DNA from 4 places in the Mesorhizobium sp. B3-1-6 genome. Region 2 is predicted to be linked to each of the others. Evidence: predicted binding sites of a transcription regulator. Region 2 holds the regulator's gene; each other region holds the start of a gene.

Region 1 (5,165 bases), on a different contig from region 2:
TTGCGAGCGCTGGTCGCCCTTGATGAGCGCCCGGCCTTCGCAGGCGAGACCCGGCGGAATGTCGCGGCCGTCGGCCAAAGCGAGCTTCGGCTGCAACGACAGGCCGGCGGCGGCGCGGCGCATCGCTTCGAGGCTGGCTTTCAGGATGTTGCTGTTGTCGATACCTTCGGCGCTGATCGAGGCCATCGAGACGCTGAGCGCCGAGCCGAGAATCTTGAGGAACAGCGCCTCGCGCTGCAAGTGGGTGAGGCGTTTGGAATCGTCGAGGCCTTCCGGGATATTGGCGGGGTTGAGCACCACCGCGGCGGCCACCACCGGTCCGGCGAGCGGACCGCGCCCTGCCTCGTCCATGCCGGCGACTGGCCACAGCCCGTCGGCCATCGCCTTCGTCTCGATCGAGAAGTCGGGCTTCTCGACCATTTCAAAGAGAAGCGGAGAATCGGAACGCGCGCGAGCCATGGTGCGGCGAGGTTCGCATCGGCTCCGATTCTCCGCAAGTCCTTCCGGGTCGGATGGGGCGTCGGACCGGGAAGGCACCGTCTCGCGGCCGGGGGACAGTGGCCGGACGGGATTCTTGAAAAGGATGACAATTCCAGACGGAAAATCGCTTTGCCTGGAATTGCTTAGCGCCGGCCCGTCATGGCCGGCACTGAGGTTAAAGCAGCATCAGCTGTTCGCCGGCGCCCGAACCTGCGACGAATTGGTCGGTGCGAAGCTGCCGCCGCTCGACATTGAGGCCGAGCCGCTTGGCGGCGATCTCGAAGCGCCGGCCGATCTGCCAGGCATAGGGACCGGCGCCCTTCATGCGCTTGCCCCATTCGGAATCGTAGTCCTTGCCGTCGCGCATCGAGCGGATCAGCGACATCACATGCCGGTAGCGGTCGGGATAGTGGCGCAGCAGCCAATCCTTGAAGATCGGCGCCACTTCAAGCGGCAGGCGCAGGATGACGTATCCCGCCTCCCTTGCACCGGCGGCCCTGGCCGAATCGAGGATGCGTTCCATCTCCGGATCGTTGAGGCCCGGAACGATCGGCGCCACCATCACCGATGCCGGAATGCCGGCATCCGAAAGCTGCCTGATCGCCTCCAGCCGTTTCGTCGGCGTCGACGCGCGGGGCTCCATGGTTCTCGCCAGCATGCGGTCAAGCGTCGTCACCGACAGCGCCACCTTGGCAAGGCCGCGCTCGGCCATGCGCGACAGGATGTCGATGTCGCGCGTCACCAGCGCCGACTTGGTGACGATGCCGACCGGATGGCCGCGCGCCTCCAGCACTTCCAGAATCTCGCGCATGATGCGGTATTGCTTCTCGATCGGCTGGTAGGGATCGGTGTTGGTGCCGATGGCGATCGTGCGCGGCTGGTAGCCGGGCTTGGACAATTCCCTGTCCAGCATGCGCGCGGCATCCGGCTTGGCGAACAGCTTCGATTCGAAATCGAGCCCCGGCGACAGGCCCATGAAGGCATGCGTCGGCCTGGCGAAGCAGTAGACGCAGCCATGCTCGCAGCCGCGATAGGGGTTGATCGAACGGTCGAACGAGATGTCCGGCGACTCGTTGCGGGTGATGATCGTGCGCGGCTTCTCGACCTGCACTTCCGTCTTGAACGGCGGCAGTTCCTCCAGCGAGTTCCAGCCGTCGTCGAACACATGGCGGCTGACCGGCTCGAACCGGCCGGACGGGTTGATGCCGGCCGAGCGGCCGCGATTGCGGTCGGGCCGCACGCGCATGCCGCTCTGTTCGATCATCGCATTGGCCATCTCGGCCCTGCCTGCTCCGAAAGCAGCAATGTCGGCACGCACGATCTGTTCCATTTTCGCCCTCTCCCAGGGACTGTCGGCAGGCTGTCGAATCGCTCTGTTCATGAAACTATTCCTATTTTACCGAAGAGAACAAAGCAAGAACTTTTTCGGCGAAAAGCCGTAACTGGCGCAAGTCGCGGCTTTCCGCTATTCGGCTAAGGATGCTCAGCGTTCTCATCGAAACCCGCAACGACGAAGAGGGTCTTGCCCGTACGCTCGCCTCGCTGGTCGGCGGCGCGGTCGAGGGCGTGGTGCGCGACGTGATCGTCTGCGATCAGGGTTCGACCGACCAGACGCATCGGGTGGCCGAGCATGCCGGCTGCCATTATGTGACCGGCGGCATCGGCGCCGGCATCGGCCAGGCCAAGGGCGATTGGCTGCTTTTTCTGGAACCCGGCGCGCGGCTTGCCGACGGATGGATCGACGAGGTGGTGGCGCACGCGGCGAAGCAAACCATGCCGGCGCGGTTTTCACGTGCCCGGGCCGACCGCGCGCCTTTCCTGGCCCGCGTCTTTTCGGGCAACCGCGCGCTGGCCGAGGGTCTTGTCATCAGCAAGCGTCAGGCCTCGGCCCTGGCAAAGAGCGCGCGCGGCGCCGAGGCCCTGGCGCGCGGCCTTGCCGCCAGAAGGCTGAACGCCGAAATCTGGGTGGCTCCGCCGAAGTGATGCAGGCTCCCCCTTGTGGGAGAAGGAAGAAGCGCTGTCCCTGCCCAGTCAGGTCCCTCTGATTTCGACGGGCATCCAGGCCCTGTGGCGCCTGGCGACACGCTGGTCGCGCGTTTCGGCATCGAACCGAACGGCGACCGGCTGGCGGGAGAACAACTCGCGATCGTCAAGCGCGTTGACGATGACGACCGCCATGGCGTCTTCACCGTCTCCGGCGATTGCCGCGACATAGACGCCGCACTCGCGGCAGACGAGATAGTCGGCGGTGCGCAGGCCGAAGCGGTAGACCTGCAGCCGTGCCTTGTCTTCGACTGAGATGCTCAGGCGTCCGTTCGGATCGGCGGCCGCGCGCGAGCCGTGCCGGGTGCAGAACGAGCACTGGCAGGCGCGAATTTCCAGTCCGGCCGGATCGAGCGCGGTGGAGAAGCTCAGGCGGATGTTGCCGCAATGGCATCCGCCGCTGTGAACGGTCATGGCAGATTGTCCCTTGTTCGCAGCACAAGGTACTTTGCCGGTCGCGGCTTCGGAATGGCTGCTCGTAGGCGAGAGCGCCATTCCGCCTGCAAACCGGATGCCGGTCGGGATGTTTTGCCTTTAGTTATGCACCAGTCTTGCCGCCGCGCCTGAGATGCTCGTCCAGCCGCGGCATGATCTCGACGAAGTTGCATGGCATGTGCCGGTAGTCGAGCTGCGCCTTGATGATGCCGTCCCAGGCGTCCTTGCAGGCGCCGGGCGAGCCCGGCAGCACGAAGACGAAGGTGGCGTTGACGACGCCGCCTGTCGCCCGGCTCTGGATCGTCGAAGTGCCGATCTTGTCATAGGAGATGCGGTGGAAGACTTCCGAAAAGCCGTCCATGCGCTTTTCGAAAATCGGCTCCAGCGCTTCCGGCGTCACGTCGCGGCCGGTGAAGCCGGTGCCGCCGGTGGTGATGACGACATCGATGTTTTCGTCCTTCGACCAGCCGAGAACCTTGTCGCGGATCTTCTCGCGGTCGTCGGTGACGATGTCGCGGGCGGCAAGCGTATGGCCGGCTTCCGTGATGCGGTCGGCCAGCGTCTGGCCAGACTTGTCGTCGGTAAGGCTGCGGGTATCGGACACGGTCAGCACGGCGATGCGCACGGGGATGAAGGGCCGGCTCTCGTCAAGCTTCGCCATCGGTCGCCTCCATGCTGCGCGTCGCGGCGACGAACCAGTCGGGATGGCGCGCGCGGATCTCGATCGCCGCGCGCTTGGCGACATTGCCGGTCTCGAACAGGCCGAAACACGTAGCGCCCGAGCCGGACATGCGCACGAAAGCTGCGTCGGCGCGCTTGAGCGCCTTCAGCGCCTCGCCGATCGCCGGCTGGATCGAGCGGGCAGGTGCCTCGAGATCGTTGCGCGTCGTCTCCAGCCAGTTGCGGATGGCGTGGAAGTCGAGGCGCTTCGGCAGCGGCGGCAGCGCCTCGTTGTCGCGGCTGGACAACGCCTTGAACACGTCCGGCGTCAGGACGGCGACGCCCGGATTGACCAGGACCAAGCCAAGCGCCGGAAATGCGGAGAGCGGTGACACCTCATCGCCGATGCCGCGTGCGACCAGCGGTTTTGACGTCAGGCACATCGGCAGGTCGGCGCCGAGCGATAGGCCGATCCGCGCCAGCGAAATGTCGTCGATAACGAGCTTCCAGAGCCGCGCAAGGCCGTTGAGCGCCGCCGCCGCGTCGCTGGAGCCGCCGCCGACGCCGGACGCGATCGGCAGGTTCTTCTCCAGCTTGATGGCAACCGGCGGCGCATGCTGCGCGCCGGCTTCCCGGCGCAAGGCATCGCGCGCCTTCACCACCAGATTGTCGCCGTCGAGCGGCAGGCCGGCGGCATAACGGCCGGATGCCGAGAACTCGTCGTGCTCCGCCGGCTCGATCTCGAGCCGGTCGCCGAAGCGGGTGAAGACGGCAAGGCTGTCGATGAGATGGTAGCCGTCGGTGCGCTGTCCGGTGACATGCAGCGCCAGGTTGATCTTGGCTGGCGCAAGCCATGTCCGGATCTCTGCGCCGGGCTCGAGAATGTCGGCTGCTGGCGAGATGGGATCAGTCCTTGGCGAGACGGTATTCGCCGGTCTTGGGATCCTTGACCAGTGTGCCCATCGTGCCGTTCGCCGCCTGTTTCTCGGTCCGCCGGATTTTTGCCGTCACGCGCTCGGCCTCGCGCACGAAAGCGCGGTAACCAAAGTAAGCGGCGGCGCCGACAACGGCGAAGAAAATGATCTGCGGCATCTCTAAAACTCCTCCCGCGTCCTCGCGGCAAGGCCGGTCGAATGGGTCGGTCAAGCAGCCATGCTAGCCGCATTCATGGCTTTTTCAAAGCCCGAAGCGCGCCCATAGCGCGCGCTCTTCCGCCGCATCGAGGACGCCGCTGGCGGCGGCCGCCGCGATATCCGGCGCCGAAACACGCGAGCCGAACAGGCCAAATCGGCCGAAAAGCCCGCGCGGCGCGGTGATCAACTTGAGCTGCGTCTTTTCGCCGAAACGCGTCCTGAGCACACCGCGCATATCGCCCAGCGCATCGACAAGGCCGAGCTCGAGGCCTCGTTTGGCGGTCCAGAACAGGCCGGTGAACAGGTCCGGGTCGTCCTTGAGTTTGCTGCCGCGCCGCTCCTTGACGAGGTCGATGAAGGTCTCGTGCACGTCGAGCTGCAGTGCCTTCAGCCGCTCGACGTCTTCCTTCCTTT
Region 2 (5,165 bases):
CGCCAGCAGCTTTTCCCGAAAGGCCCGCGCCGGTTGATCCCAAGCCGCGGGCCAGCGGTCGCCGCCGGCGATGTTCGCGCCGTTGGCATAGGCGTTGTCCCAGTCGGCAATACGGTGTCCGAGCAACGGCCCCTCCACGATCAGCTCAATGTCGAGTGGTTTTGATTGGCATCGCCACGGTCAGGTAACTGTTGTCTTGACCGCGAAGCGGGCTTCTCGCCAGACGCCGGTCCGCAAGATGTCTTCGAGCACTTCGACGGCATTCCACACATCCCTGTAGCCGACATAGAGTGGGGTAAAACCGAAGCGCATGGTCGACGGCGCCCGAAAATCACCGATCACGCCGCGTTCGATCAGGGCCCGCATGATCTGGTAGCCATGCTGGTGAATGAAGGAAATCTGGCTGCCGCGTTTGGCGCTGTCGCGGGTGCTTTCCAGCGTAAGATCGTAACCGCCGCACCGTACCTCGACGAGTTCGATGAACAGATCGGCCAGCGCGATGCTCTTCCTCCGCACCGTCGCCAGGTCAACGCCGTTCCAGATGTCGAGCGCGCCTTTCAGCGTCCGCATCGATAGGACCGGCTGCGTTCCGCACAGAAATCGGCGGATGCCGGTGCCTGGCGCATAGGCTTGCTCGAAGGCGAACGGCCGTGCATGGCTCCACCACCCGCTGAGCGGCTGCCGCACATCGGCAAGATGCCGCTCGGCCGCATAGATAAAGGCAGGAGAACCCGGCCCGCCATTGAGATATTTATAGGTGCAGCCGACGGCGAAATCGGCGCTTGCCCTGTCAAGTTCAACCGGCATGGCGCCCGCGCTGTGGCAGAGATCCCATACGATCAGCGCACCGGCGTCATGCGCCATGCGCGTAAGCGCCGCCATGTCGCGCAACTCGCCGGATTTGTAATTGACGTGGTTGACCAACACCACCGCCACGCGTTCGTCGATCAGTTCCTCGATGGTCGGCGCGTCCACGCCAGCCAGGCGCAGGACAGTGTTCTTTCCGGTCGAGGCCACCCCTTCGGCCATATAGATATCGGTCGGAAAACTGTCGCCCTCGGCAACGATCACGGTTCGGTCCGGCCGCATCGCCATCGCCGCGTGCAGCACTTTGTAGATGTTGATCGACGTGGTGTCGCAGACCACGGTCTGGCCCGGCGCCGCGCCGATCAGGCGCCCGAGCTGGTCGCCCAGCTCGACCGGCATGTCGAACCATCCGTCCTTGTTCCAGGCACGAATGAGGTCATGCGCCCACTCCTCGGCAGCTGCCTTGCGCAACTCGTCGAATGCGGCGTGCGAGGCCGCTCCCAACGAATTCCCGTCGAGGTAGATCACCCCCTCCGGCAGGACGAAGCGATCGCGCAGGGCGCGCAGCGGATCCGCTGCATCCATCGCCTCGACCTCGGCGAGATCAGGAATTCCCCCCATCATGCTGCCGCCTCCATTTCGGCATGGCGCTTCTCACGGTTGGCCAAGGGTGGTTGTCTCACCACCGTCCGTGCCACGGCAAGAACCTTCTGCGCTATGTTAGCTGGTCCATAGACGGCGAAGACCATGGATCGGAATCATTGCCGAAGTTGGCATTTTGGGTCCGTTTCGTTCACGGTGAAGCACGTTCGCGCAAGAGCCGAAGCGATCCCGCCCGCGCCTTTGTGATGGTGTTGGACCGCGCTTCAGCTTAAGGAGGGCCGCATAATCGAGCGGAATCAATGACACCGCTGACCTGACTCGGCCAGATATCCCTTGGATGCAACATTGTTTCCGAAGCCTCAACAAATTCACTAAACTTTAAACGGTTGCGGAACACAACTGGAACAGATAGTGTTTGTTCTGGGTTTGTTTTTCTGATTCCGGTTTCAGAACCCAAGGGGGCCGCCATGCTGACGCGCAAACAACATGAACTGCTGATGTTCATCCATGAACGCCTCAAGGAGAGCGGGATTCCACCGTCTTTCGACGAGATGAAGGAAGCGCTCGACCTCGCCTCCAAATCGGGCATCCATCGGCTGATCACGGCGCTGGAAGAACGCGGCTTCATTCGCCGGCTGCCGAACCGGGCGCGCGCGCTTGAAGTGCTGCGGCTGCCCGACTCGATCGCGCCTGGCCTGAATGCCGCGAGAAAGTTTTCGCCGAGCGTCATCCAGGGCGGCCAGGGCAATCTCGGCCGTCAGGTCAAGCCGGCGGCGCCCTCGCGCACGCCGACACCCAGCAATGACGACGACGCTGTTTCGGCCGTGTCCATTCCGGTGATGGGCCGCATCGCCGCCGGCGTGCCGATAGACGCCATCCAGCACCAGACGCATTCGATCTCGGTGCCGCCGGACATGATCATGGGCGGCGAGCATTATGCGCTTGAGGTCAAGGGCGACTCGATGATCGAGGCCGGTATCTTCGACGGCGATACCGTCATAATCCGCAACGCCAATACGGCAAGTCCCGGCGAGATCGTGGTGGCGCTGGTCGACGACGAGGAAGCGACCCTGAAGCGGTTTCGTCGCAAGGGTGCCTCGATCGCGCTCGAGGCCGCCAACCCGGCGTACGAGACCCGGATCTTCGGACCGGACCGGGTCAAGGTTCAGGGTAAGCTCGTCGGACTAATCCGCCGTTACTGAGCAGAACCGCGCGGCGGTCTTCGCCGGAACTGCGTGCCATCTATTCTGTAGGCTGCGGCGCGACCGCCGGCTTTTCCGGTCGTTGATAGGGCGGCAGCCCCCTCGCCTCACGCGCGTATTTCCGCTGCTCGTGCCAGGGCCGGTACGGTTCTTCGACCGCGTAGCGAACGGTTGGCCGGGCGGTTGCCGATTGCGGATCGAAGAAGATGGCGGCGCTGCCGTCGCGTGCCAGCTGCCGCTTGGTGACGACAAGCACGCGCGGATCGCGGCATGGGTTGTAGGCCGTGGCGTCGTCGATGACGATGAGGTCGGCGAAACCGCAAGCAGGCCGGGCGCTGGCGCGATTCTCGGCGAGCGCGACGATGGCGCCGGAAGGATGCCGGCCGATGCAGAGGTCGCCAGTGCAATAGAAGGGCGAGCCGGGCGGCAGGTCGACGGGATCGGCGATGTCGAGGGCGTCTTTAGCGAACGTCTCCGGCGGTACGATCTCCTCGGCTTTCAGCGCCCGTTTCCAGTTGTCGATGGTGAAGTCGTTGGAGCGCGCGCGGTTGATGGCAAGCTCGCCGCCGCCGATCGGCATCGCCACCAGATGCGCATCCTCCGAGACAAGCACATCCGGGGCGCGGACATGCGGAATGGCCAGCAGCGCGGCGAGCGCGAAGGGTACGGCGGCAAGCCTCAGCCAGGTGGTGGCCATCGTCGCGATGACCAGCGCGACCGTCGCCAGCAGCACCGACTGGATCGAGATCAGCCCGACGGCGTCTACCGGTGAGCGCTCGGAAATCCATGCAGAAATGGCGATCATCGCCGTCAGGCCTTTACCCATGACAAAGAGGAAGGGACCGTCCAAGCCGAAGGGCATGGCCAGCGCGCTCAACACGGCGAACGGCATGACGATCAGTGAGACGATCGGCATGACCGCCAGATTTGCCAGCAGGCTGAGCGGCGACACCCGCTGGAAGTGCCAGATCGCAAACAACAATGTCGCGCTGCCCGCGATAAGCGACGTCACGGCGGCACCACCCACTCCAATCGCCAGTTTTCGCGATAGGAAGCCGAGGAACGAACGCTTTGCCGGCGGCGCGGTCGTTTTGCCGGCGCGATAGTCGGCAAAACCGGCATAGGCGCCGACCAGGGCGGCGGTGGCGGCGAAGGACATCTGGAAGCTCGGGCCGACCACTTCGTGCGGCGAGACAAGGATAACGGCGATGGCCGAGATCGCCAGGTTGCGCATGGTGAGCGCCGCGCGGTCGAAGAGCACGGCGGCGAGCATTACGGCCAGCATGATGAAGCTTCGCTCGGCCGCCACCACGATGCCGGAGATCACGAGGTAGGCGGCGATCGAGAGCAGCGCGATTGCGGCGGCATATTTCTTTACCGGCCGGCGCGACGAGAAATCCGGAAACAGCGCGAAGGCGCCGCGCAAAAGGACCATGATCGTGCCGGCGACCAGCGCCATATGCAGGCCTGAGATCGAGATGATGTGGTAGATGCCGGTTCGCCGCATCGACTCGTTGATCGCCTCCGGAATGCCGGCACGAACGCCGACGATCAGCGCCGCTGCGATCTCGCCTTCGGACCCGCCGATGGCGCTCCTGATGTGATCGGCGATTCCTTCGCGCGCGTTTTCCACTGCCGATGCGATGCGCGCGCCAAACGGCGCCTCCACCGGCGCAATCAGCTTTGGATCACCCAGGAAAAAGCCGCTGCCGCCAATGCCGGCAAAATAGCTGTCGAAGGAAAAGTCGTAGCTGTCCGGCCGAACCGGACCGGTCGGCGGCAGCAGCTTGGCATAGCCGGTCAGCATCGACCCGGCTGTCATGCCGGACGGGATCCTGCGGGCCGACAACCTGACGCGGTCCGGCGCATAGCGCAGCTTCGGACGTTCCGTGGAAATCAAGTCGATGGTCAGCCGGACACGGCCATTGGCCATCGCCTCGGCGGTGACGAGGCGGCCCGTCAGCCGTGTCTGGATTTCCGAACCCAGCATCGGGGTTGCCATCCGCCAGGTCTCGACCTTGGCCGCGAGAAAGCCCAAGGCGCAGAAAAACGCCGCCATGAAGACAAGGTGCGTTCTGTGCCGGGAATGCGAGACCGCCGCGCAGACCGCCATCAGGGCCACTGCCGCAAGCGGCCTGTAGAGATCCGGCTCAGCGCTCAGCGAGAAGTAATAGATGACGCCGGCGGCCAAAAACACCGGCACCAGCAGGAAGCCGATGCCGCGGTCGAGCTCAGTGGCGGCAGCGGTGCCGATGCTTCGGCGCAGTGCGGGAAGCGAGGCGCGGCCAAGCTGTTTGCGGATTCGGCCGACGCTCGCCGTTGGCGAGACCGGCTGTATTGCACCGTCACCGGGTGGCATAAACTCGGTAGGTGCCCGCGGCTCCGGAAGCGAAACCGGCGCTCCCTCTTCGGGCGCGGCATGGGCAAACATCAGGCGTTCGCTGACGCCAGCTGTCGTTCCCCCGCCCTCCTCCGCGCCCCGGCCACGTCCAGCCATCGGGTCTGCCCCTTGCGCCCCAGACCGCCTATGCTACATGAACGCCGGTCGCGTGG
Region 3 (5,165 bases), on a different contig from region 2:
GTCTTCATCATGTCGATCGGCGTCTTGCCGAAGGCACCCTTGAGCTGCTCGCGAAACCGCTCCTGCTCCTTGGAGAAGGCGATCATCGACTGTTCGAGGAAGCTCGGCACGATCATCTGCATCTGATCGCCGTAGAAGGAGATGAGCTGGCGCAGGAACGGGATCGGCAGCATGTTCTGCCCTTCCTTGTTCTCCAGCTCGAAGATGATCTGCGTCAGCACCGGGTGGGTGATGTCATCGCCGGTCTTTGCATCCTGGACCGTGAACTCCTCGCCCTTCTTGACCATCTCGGCCAAGTCCTCGAGCGTCACATAGGTGCTTGTGCCGGTATTGTAGAGCCGGCGATTGGCATACTTCTTGATGACGATCGGGTCGTCTTTTGCGGCCATCCGTATCCTCCCCAGGACACCGGCACCTCTAGGAGTAAGCGGCCGGTAACGATTGCGCCCTTTAACCAAGATACGCGCAAAAGCGTCACAATTCCAAGCGGTTTGTGCACTGCGGCATCAATTAATGCTGCACAGCCATTGCAAAATCCGCCGCATGGCCAACGTCACGTTACCGCGACTGGCGCGCGCTCTGCTTGCCGCACATGGCGGTCATGCCCATTTCCGGTTTGACTCAGGGTTTCGAACGGGCAAGAAAGTCCTAAAGCGATCTCGAAAATACGACACCTCGAAGTCTGGAGAAGAAAATGTCCGCTTCCAATTCCATCGTTGTCGCCAGCGCCGCCCGCACCGCGGTCGGCTCCTTCAACGGCAGTTTCGCCGCCACGCCCGCGCATGAGCTCGGCGCCGTCGTCATCAGGGAGCTGCTGGCGCGGGCGAATGTCGAGGCGGCGGAAGTCGACGAAGTCATCCTCGGCCAGGTGCTGACCGCCGCGCAAGGGCAGAACCCGGCTCGCCAGGCCTCGATCAATGCCGGCCTGCCGAAGGAGACCACCGCTTGGGGCCTCAACCAGGTTTGCGGCTCGGGCCTGCGCGCCATCGCGCTCGGCATGCAGCAGATCGCCACCGGCGACGCCAAGGTGATCGTCGCCGGCGGCCAGGAATCGATGTCGATGTCGCCGCACGCCGAGCACCTGCGCGCCGGCGTCAAGATGGGCGACTACAAGATGATCGACACCATGATAAAGGACGGCCTTTGGGATGCCTTCAACGGCTATCATATGGGCAACACCGCCGAGAACGTCGCCCGCCAGTTCCAGATCACCCGCGAAACCCAGGACGAGTTCGCCTTGGCCTCGCAGAACAAGGCCGAGGCCGCGCAGAAGGCCGGCAGGTTCAAGGACGAGATCGTCGCCTTCACCATCAAGGGCAAGAAGGGCGACACAACAGTCGACCAGGACGAGTACATCCGCCATGGCGCGACGCTCGACGCCATGACCAAGCTGAAGCCCGCTTTCGACAAGGACGGCACGGTCACCGCCGCCAACGCCTCCGGCATCAATGACGGCGCCGCCGGCGCGCTGCTGATGACCGAGGCCGAGGCTGCCCGGCGCGGCATCACCCCGCTGGTGCGCATCGCCTCCTGGGCGACCGCCGGCGTCGATCCGGCGATCATGGGCACGGGGCCGATCCCTGCCTCGAAGCGGGCGCTGGAGAAGGCCGGCTGGTCGGTCAAGGACCTCGATCTCGTCGAGGCCAACGAGGCCTTCGCCGCGCAGGCCTGCGCCGTCAACAAGGGCATGGGCTGGGATCCCTCGATCGTCAACGTCAATGGCGGCGCCATCGCCATCGGCCATCCGATCGGCGCTTCGGGCGCCCGCGTCTTCAACACGCTGGTCCACGAGATGCGCCGCCGCGGCGCCAGGAAGGGCCTCGCCACGCTGTGCATCGGCGGCGGCATGGGCGTGGCGATGTGCGTAGAAGCGCTGTGAGTTCAGCGAGTAGCGAACGGGAGTAGCGAATAGGGAAGAAGAAGCGTCGCGCGGCGGGACATCGGACCCTACTCGCTATTCGCTACTCTCTATTCGCTCAGACGATTTTAAAGGGAGGACCACATGAGCAAGGTAGCAATCGTCACGGGCGGATCGCGCGGCATAGGCGCAGCGATATCGGTCGCCTTGAAAACCGCCGGTTATTCGGTCGCCGCCAACTATGCCGGCAATGACGAGGCGGCCCAGAAATTCAAGGCCGAGACCGGCATCCCGGTCTACAAATGGTCCGTTGCCGACTACGAGGCCTGCGCCGCGGGCATCAAGCAGATCGAAGCCGATCTCGGCCCGGTCGGGGTGCTGGTCAACAATGCCGGCATCACCCGCGACGCCATGTTCCACAAGATGACGCCCGCGCAGTGGAAGGAAGTCATCGACACCAACCTCTCCGGCGTCTTCAACATGACGCATCCTCTGTGGAGCGGCATGCGCGACCGCAAGTTCGGCCGCGTCATCACCATTTCCTCCATCAACGGCCAGAAGGGCCAGGCCGGCCAGGTCAACTACTCGGCCGCCAAGGCCGGCGATATCGGCTTCAGTAAGGCTCTTGCCCAAGAAGGTGCGCGCGCGGGCATCACCGTCAACGTCATCTGCCCCGGCTATATCGCGACCGAAATGGTCAAGGCGATCGACGAAAAGGTGCTCACCGAGCGCATCATCCCGCAGATCCCGGTTGGCCGCCTCGGCGAGCCGGAAGAGATCGCGCGCTGCGTCGTCTTCCTGGCGTCCGACGAGGCCGGCTTCATCACCGGCTCGACCATCACCGCCAATGGCGGCCAGTACTTCGCCTGATCCCCAACTTCGCCTGATACCCTTTTTGCGCTGAGGCGGCCCCGACGTCGGAGCCGCCTTTTGCCCCGTCGACAAGCTCGGCGCGACACCTTGCCTCAATTCGGCACGCAAAGGTTAACGGCAGCAGCCCCCTTTGTGCGCAACTCCGCCAACAAGCTGTGAATTCTCGGTGGGTAAGCTGTGGATAACACCATATCTAGGGGTGAACAAACCGGGAAAATACCCGGATCGCTGATTCGTCGCCGATTCGTTCTGGCTTTGGCCGGAAAGTTAACGGCGGACGGCGCAAACGTCACCGAACTCGTTAAAAGCGATTAAGAAAAATCAACAATTTCATAACTTTGAGGACAAGGCTCAAGTCGACCGCGACCGTTGCCCGGCAAAAGTTAACGACGGTCTCGGCCCGACGGGGCCACGCAGGAATCGGGCCAATTCAGCGATTCAGCATGTGGTGAGACTCACCGTCAAAAAACCCACATGTAGCCGTGAACAAAACCTGAATCAGAGCGAGTCAGCGATTCGTCGCTGATTCGTTCCAGACTCGTTCCAGCCGTTAACAACGACCGATTTTGGCCACCCCGGCCCGCTCTGCCCCTCCCCAAAGGAACATTCCGCTTTCGCTTCGCGCCCGAAGTCCCTATGTGTCGCCTGTCACACGCGGCGGCACCGCCGTGCTTCAGACTACAAGCGGCAGAAACCTTATTTCCGAGCCGATGAACATCCAGCCGAAACACTCCCAGCCGCTGATCCTTTCGGGCCGCGACGTGACGGCCGTGCTGGGCCCCACCAACACCGGCAAGACCCATCTCGCCATCGAGCGCATGGTTGCGCATGAGACCGGCGTCATCGGCCTGCCGCTCAGGCTGCTCGCCCGCGAAGTCTATGCCCGGGTCTGCGAGAAGGTCGGCGCCCACAAGGTGGCGCTGATCACCGGCGAGGAGAAGATCGTGCCTGCCGGGGCGAAATATTCGGTCTGCACCGTCGAGGCGATGCCGCGCGAAACCGACGCCGCCTTCGTCGCCATCGACGAAGTGCAGCTCGCCGGCGATCTCGAACGCGGCCATATCTTCACCGACCGCATCCTGCATCTGCGCGGCCGCCAGGAGACGCTGCTTCTCGGCGCCGCCACCATGCACGGCATCCTGCAGAAACTGCTTAAGGGCGTATCCGTGGTGACGCGACCACGGCTTTCGCATCTCGCCTATGCCGGCTCGAAGAAGCTCACCCGGCTGCCGCGGCGCACCGCTATCGTCGCTTTCTCCGCCGACGAGGTCTACGCCATCGCCGAGCTGATCCGCCGCCAGCAGGGCGGCGCGGCCGTCGTCCTCGGCGCGCTCTCGCCGCGCACCCGCAACGCGCAGGTGGAGATCTTCCAGTCCGGCGATGTCGACTATCTCATCGCCACCGACGCCATCGGCATGGGACTGAACCTCGACCTCGACCATGTCGCCTTCGCCCAGAACCGCAAATTCGACGGTTACCAATACCGCAACCTGACCGCCGCCGAGCTTGGCCAGATCGCCGGTCGTGCCGGCCGGCACCTGCGCGACGGCACGTTCGGCGTCACCGGCCAGGTCGATCCGTTCGACGAGGATCTGGTCGCCAAGATCGAGGGACACGACTTCGACCCGGTGAAGGTGCTGCAGTGGCGCACCGCCGATTTCGACTTTTCCAGCCTCGATGCGCTGAAACGCTCGATCGAGGCCAATGCGCCGGTCGAAGGGCTGACCCGCGCGCTGCCGGCCGTGGACGCGCAGGCGCTGGAGCATCTGTCGCGCGATGGCGACATCCGCGCTTTGGCCACCGGCAAGGAGCGCGTGGCGCTGCTGTGGGAAGCCTGCGCCCTGCCGGACTACCGCAAGATCGCGCCGGCCCATCATGCCGACCTCGTCGCCTCGATCTATATGGACCTTGCGCGTCACGGCCATGTCGATGAGAATTACATGGCCGAGCAGGTGCGGCGCGCCGACACGACGGACGGCGATATCGACACGCTCTCGCACCGGATCGCGCAGATCCGCACCTGGACTTTCGTCTCCAACCGCCCCGGCTGGCTGGCCGATCAGCTACACTGGCAGGAAAAGACGCGCGAAATCGAAGACAGATTGTCGGATGCGCTGCATGAGCGGTTGACGAAACGCTTCGTAGACCGCAGGACTTCCGTCCTCATGCGGCGCCTTAGAGAAAATACCATGCCTGAAGCCGAAATCAGCCCTACCGGAACCGTCCTCGTCGAAGGCCATCATGTCGGCGAGCTGCAGGGGTTCCGCTTCACCGCCGACCAGAGCGCCGGCGGCGAGGACGCCAAGGCGGTGCGCACCGCCGCCCAGAAGGCGCTCGCGGCCGAGTTCGAGGCGCGCGCCGAACGCTTTGCCGCTTGCGCCAATGGCGACCTGGCTTTGGGCTCGGACGGCGTCCTGCGCTGGATCGGCGCGCC
Region 4 (5,165 bases), on a different contig from region 2:
CCGATGACAACGTCATCTGGACCTTCCATTCCTACGATCCGTTTCTTCTGACGCATCAGGGCGCAAGCTGGGCCGGCGACTTCATCCCCTATGTCAGCGGCCTGCCTTACCCGCTGACGGCCGTTCCGAAGGCGCAGTTGGACATGGCGCTGGACACGATCCGCGACCGGATCAAGGCCGAGGCGCCCTGGGCGCGGCGGAGCGGCCTCCTCGCCTATCTCGACGAGCAGGTGGCGACGATGGACAGCCCCGAAAAGCTGCTTGGCGTGATGGACGCGCCGTTCGCGACGGTCGACGCCTGGGCGAAGGCAAACGGCGTCAAGCCGCAGGATATCACGCTCGGCGAATTCGGCATGATCCGCCAGGAATACGGCAACGGCTTCGTCATGCCGGCCGCCTACCGCGCGGCCTATGTGCGCGACATGATTGCCCGCGCCGAGGCGCACGGCTTTTCCTGGTCGGTCTGGAGCTATGGCGGCGCCTTCGGCATCGTCGACGCGTTCGACGGCGAGAAGGCGGAGCCGGACGTGATGAACGCCATCCGAGCGCTTCGGTAAGCTGAGCTGCGCTGAAGCGGATTCAGGCGACGCGCCTTAAGCCTTTGTTTTCATGCATACCGCTGCACACTTTTGCGCGATATGCATTAGCCGAGATCGATCTGCAGGATCTCCGGCCGCACTCCGAAGCGTATCGGCGCGATGCTGAAGCCCAGTCCGCCCGAGACAATCAGGTTGCGATCGTTCTCGACGACATGGCCGTAGGCGTAACGGTTGCCGTAGGCGGAAGGCACCACCGGCGAATAGCCGAACAGCCGCACCTGTCCGCCATGCGTATGACCGGACAGCGTCAGCGAAACCCTCCAGGGCACTTTCGGAAAAATATCCGGCTCATGCGCGAGCAGGATGATGGGAGCAGTGTCGCCAACCTTGGCCAGCGTGCCGGGAAGGTCGTCGAGACCGGTGAGCCCCCTGCGGCCCTTGGCCTTGTCCGGCAACAGGGCGATCTGGTCGGCCAGGCCGGCTATCCAGAAGCCCTGGCCGTCCTTTTCCAGGCGTACGACGTCGTTCTCCAGCACCGGAATGCCGACGGCCTCCAGCGCCTTTCGCGAAATCGTCGGCCCTGCCCCGGCCGCTTGCGCCGAGCGATCATCCCACCAGTCGTGATTGCCGAGGATAGACCACACGCCGAGCGGCGCCTTGAGCCCTGCCAGCGCGGGCGCCCATTCCGACGCGTTTACCCAGCCGGTCACCAGCCGGGTCCCGGCGGGGTAGTCGCCAAGTATGACGATGACGTCCGGCTGCAGCGCATTGGCCTCTTCGGCAAGTGCTGCGATCCGTTCCGGCGTCATCCAGGGCCGGCAGGCGTGGATGTCGGCCAGCGCCACGACACGCAACTTGAGTCCGGCTGGCCAGTGCGGCGGCGTCAGCGTGTAGCGCTTCACATGGGTCAGCAGCATCGGCTCGATGCCGACGGCATAAGCGCCAAGCGACACCAGGCTGAAGGCCGAGCCGCCGACAAGGCGCAGGAAACCACGTCTGGTGATCATGGATCGGCCCAAGCCCCTTGGGATTCTATCAGGAAGCTGCCTTAAAGGGGGCAATTACGCCCTCAGCTAGGCCGAGGCGAGCAGATTCTGCGCAGACGGGCCGTTACGCGGCCAAACGGCGAACAAATATGCGTTACTCTTCCTGGAACAGGCTGATCTGCTGCTGGACGATATCCTTCGGCGGGTCGAGCCCGAGATGGCGCCAGGCATTGGCGGTCAGAACGCGGCCGCGCGGCGTGCGCTGGATGAAGCCCTGCTGGATCAGATAGGGCTCGATGATGTCCTCGATCGCGTCGCGCGGCTCGGAGAGCCCGGCCGCGATCGTCTCGATGCCGACCGGTCCGCCGCCGAAATTGCGCGCGATCATCGACAGATAGCGGCGGTCGAGCGCGTCGAGGCCAAGCGCGTCGACCTCCAGCCTTGTCAGCGCCTCGTCGGCGATCTTCCTGTCGACATGGCCGTCCCCCGCGACGCTGGCGAAATCGCGCACCCGGCGCAGCAGGCGGCCGGCGATGCGCGGCGTGCCGCGCGCGCGGCGCGCGATCTCCAGCGCGCCATCGTCGCCAAGCGGCATCGACAGGATGCGGGCGCCGCGCCGCACGATCTGCTCCAGCTCCTCGACCGTATAGAAATTGAGCCGGACGGGAATGCCGAAACGATCGCGCAGCGGATTGGTCAGGAGCCCAAGCCGGGTCGTCGCCGCGACCAGCGTGAAACGGGCAAGGTCGATCTTGACCGAGCGCGCCGCCGGCCCCTCGCCGATGATCAGGTCGAGCTGGAAATCCTCCATCGCCGGATAGAGGATTTCCTCGACCGCCGGATTGAGCCGATGGATCTCGTCGATGAAGAGCACGTCGCGCTCCTCCAGATTGGTGAGCAGCGCCGCCAGATCGCCCGCCTTGGCGATAACCGGACCCGAGGTCGAGCGGAAATTGACGCCGAGCTCACGCGCCATGATCTGCGCCAGGGTCGTCTTGCCGAGCCCCGGCGGACCGACGAACAGCACATGGTCGAGCGCCTCGCCGCGGCCCTTGGCGGCATCGATGAAGACCTTGAGATTGGCGCGCACTGCCGCCTGGCCGACGAACTCGTCGAGCGACTGCGGCCGCAAGGTCTGGTCGGCATCCTCACCGCGCTTGTCGGGGGCAATGAGGCGGGGCGAAAGGCTCATGCCGCCTTCCTTGCATAGGACCGACAACGGAACAAGCGCCGCCTCACCGCGCCAGTTCCTTAAGGCCGAAGCGGATCAGCTTGGATGCATCCGCGCCCTCGCCGGCCGATTTCAGCGCTGCCGCAACCGCGTTCGCCGCGATGTCGCGCGAATAGCCGAGATTGACCAGCGCCGAGACCGCATCCGTAATCGGTGCCGCCGCGACGCCTTCGCCGAGCTCCTGCTTGAGGCCGATCGTGCCGCTGGCCGCGCCCGCATAGGCAGGCGCCTTGGTGCGCAATTCGGTGACGATGCGCTCCGCCACCTTCTTGCCGACGCCTGGCGCTCTGGAGACCATGGCGATGTCGCGCAGCGCGATCGCATTGGCGAGCTCGGCCGGTGCCAGCGTCGACAGGATGGCCAGCGCCACCTTGGCACCGACGCCCTGCACATTGTTCATCAAAAGCCGGAACCACTCGCGCTCCAGCGCCGACTGAAAGCCGTAGAGCCGGATCATGTCCTCTCGCACATAGGTCTCGATGAACAGCACCACCGCCTCGCCGGGCGACGGCAGCGACGCCAGCGTGCGCGCCGAGCAATGCGCGACATAGCCGACGCCGTGCACGTCGACGAGGCAGGAGTCCTCGTCGATCTCGTCCAGCGTGCCCTTGAGCTTGCCGATCATGATTGTCCCCTCACGCCAGCGCTGCCATCCGGTAGGCGACGCTTTGGCGGTGATGCGCATGGCAGATGGCGATGGCAAGGGCGTCGGCAGCATCGTCGGTGTCGAAGATCGCCTTCGGCATCAGCACCTTGACCATCATATGGATTTGCTTCTTCTCGCCGTGGCCGACGCCGATAACCGCCTTCTTGATGGCATTGGGGGCATATTCAGCGACCACCAGCCCGGCACGCGCCGGCACCAGCATGGCGATACCGCGCGCCTGGCCGAGCTTCAGCGTCGCCGTGGCGTCCTTGTTGACGAAAGTCTGCTCGACCGCTGCCTCATGCGGCATGGCTTGGTGCAGCACCTCGGCCAAACCGTCATGCAGCTGGCAGAGTCTTGTCGCCAACGACTCCTTTTCGTCGGACCGCACCGTGCCGGACGCGACGAAGCGCAGCGAATTGCCCACGCTGTCGACAATACCCCAACCGGTGCGCCTCAGCCCCGGATCGATACCGATGATGCGAATCGCTTCCCCCATGCGCCAAGTCTAGCCGTGGCGGCAAGCGATGCCAGCGAAATGTGAACAAACCAGAAACAATCGCGATCTTAAGAACGCATTCGAAATCCCATCAAGCTGGCGTTCACAGGCTGGCCGGCCCGAAATCCGGATCTAATTTAGTTCGTCACGCGACGGATGGTTTTCGACAGCCGCGTGAGAAATGCCGGCCTCGACGACGCGACGAGCTTCCATGCCAGGACTGCATTTCCCATGCGCCGCGGCAGGAGCCCGATGCAGAGGAACCAGGCTGCCAGCGCAGCCCGCCGCCGCCAGGATGCGTTCATTTCCAGACTGGCGGCGGCGCCCGCTTTTGCCAGTCCCAGCCGGGAGTCGGTCGCGACCGGATGCCGGGGCTCGTCGACGCAAAGCGAGGCCAGTCGCTCTTCCAGATGAACCGGATCGCGAAGGCCGGCATCCGGCGGCACGGTCAGACCGATCTCGGCCGCCCGGTCGGACAAGGCTTCAAGGCGCCGGAAGTCATGCGCCACGCGCCAGCGCGCCCGCTCGGCAAGCTTTTCGGCAAAGACCGAATGGTTGGAACCGTGGATGCGGTAAGCACCAAGGCAGGTGTCGATGGATTTCACCTCCCCGTGCAGCGGCGCAAGCGTTGCGAGATAGCCATCGGCGCCTTGCCGGAAATCGCTTTCGGGCATGGGCATTATCGGGTCCAGCGCCTCACGGTCGAACGCCAGCCCGCTCGTCACCGTCGTACGGTAGCGCCCCTTGCGCAACAATTCCGGGACGACGTCGCCCGAGTCGAACGGCTGTTCCGGGGGCGGAAAGACATCCTTGATATGTTGGTCCTCGTCGACGAGATGCAATCTGAATTGCGCCTGGGCGACATCCGCGTCCCACTCGTCCAGGACCTCGGAGACGGCGTTCGGATAGAGATAATCGTCGGCGTCGAGGAAAAGAACGATCTCCCCGGTGCTCGCCTCGAACCCCGTATTGAACGCAGCGGCATGTCCGCCATTCCTGCGCCTGAGGCACGAGCGGATCTTGTCGCCGTAGGATTCGATGACGGCCACCGACGCGTCCGTCGATGCGTCGTCGACGACCACGACCTCGACATTTCGGTGGTCCTGCTCCAACGCGCTGTCGATGGCGCGTCCAAGAAACTGTTCGTAGTTGTAATTGGGGATGATGATCGATACCGGGATGCGGTCCAATGGCGAATGCACGGATCAAGCCTCGCAATCTGCTTTGGTCACAGTGACGGTGATTTTCTTGCAAAACCGGCTCG

The links. Region 2 encodes LexA, which represses DNA repair genes until DNA is damaged. Its sites were predicted from a motif close to TGTTCNNNNTGTGTTCNG; they were not measured.
Region 1: a site for LexA is predicted at 1,885-1,902, ahead of FJ414_RS14505 (PA0069 family radical SAM protein). Genes of this name have one in related genera too.
Region 3: a site for LexA is predicted at 3,260-3,277, ahead of FJ414_RS18665 (helicase-related protein). Genes of this name have one in related genera too.
Region 4: a site for LexA is predicted at 3,943-3,960, ahead of ruvC (crossover junction endodeoxyribonuclease RuvC). Genes of this name have one in related genera too.

The regions. Positions count from the first base shown of each region.
Region 1 covers NZ_VFTM01000014.1:46,018-51,182, reverse strand. The annotation lists gene FJ414_RS14510 (ribonuclease HII) at 1-459, opposite strand, end outside; gene FJ414_RS14505 (PA0069 family radical SAM protein) at 656-1,810, opposite strand; gene FJ414_RS14500 (glycosyltransferase) at 1,960-2,463, shown strand; gene FJ414_RS14495 (aldehyde-activating protein) at 2,512-2,937, opposite strand; gene moaB (molybdenum cofactor biosynthesis protein B) at 3,062-3,619, opposite strand; gene FJ414_RS14485 (4-(cytidine 5'-diphospho)-2-C-methyl-D-erythritol kinase) at 3,606-4,502, opposite strand; gene FJ414_RS14480 (membrane protein) at 4,525-4,710, opposite strand; gene FJ414_RS14475 (S49 family peptidase) at 4,795-5,165, opposite strand, start outside.
Region 2 covers NZ_VFTM01000005.1:70,355-75,519, forward strand. The annotation lists gene FJ414_RS06820 (alpha/beta hydrolase) at 1-126, opposite strand, end outside; gene kynU (kynureninase) at 181-1,428, opposite strand; gene lexA (transcriptional repressor LexA) at 1,878-2,612, shown strand; gene FJ414_RS06835 (ComEC/Rec2 family competence protein) at 2,653-5,109, opposite strand.
Region 3 covers NZ_VFTM01000020.1:50,429-55,593, forward strand. The annotation lists gene phaR (polyhydroxyalkanoate synthesis repressor PhaR) at 1-389, opposite strand, end outside; gene FJ414_RS18655 (acetyl-CoA C-acetyltransferase) at 695-1,879, shown strand; gene phbB (acetoacetyl-CoA reductase) at 2,003-2,728, shown strand; gene FJ414_RS18665 (helicase-related protein) at 3,442-5,165, shown strand, end outside.
Region 4 covers NZ_VFTM01000020.1:97,779-102,943, forward strand. The annotation lists gene FJ414_RS18850 (cellulase family glycosylhydrolase) at 1-557, shown strand, start outside; gene FJ414_RS18855 (metallophosphoesterase) at 644-1,546, opposite strand; gene ruvB (Holliday junction branch migration DNA helicase RuvB) at 1,680-2,717, opposite strand; gene ruvA (Holliday junction branch migration protein RuvA) at 2,761-3,381, opposite strand; gene ruvC (crossover junction endodeoxyribonuclease RuvC) at 3,392-3,901, opposite strand; gene FJ414_RS18875 (glycosyltransferase family 2 protein) at 4,039-5,103, opposite strand.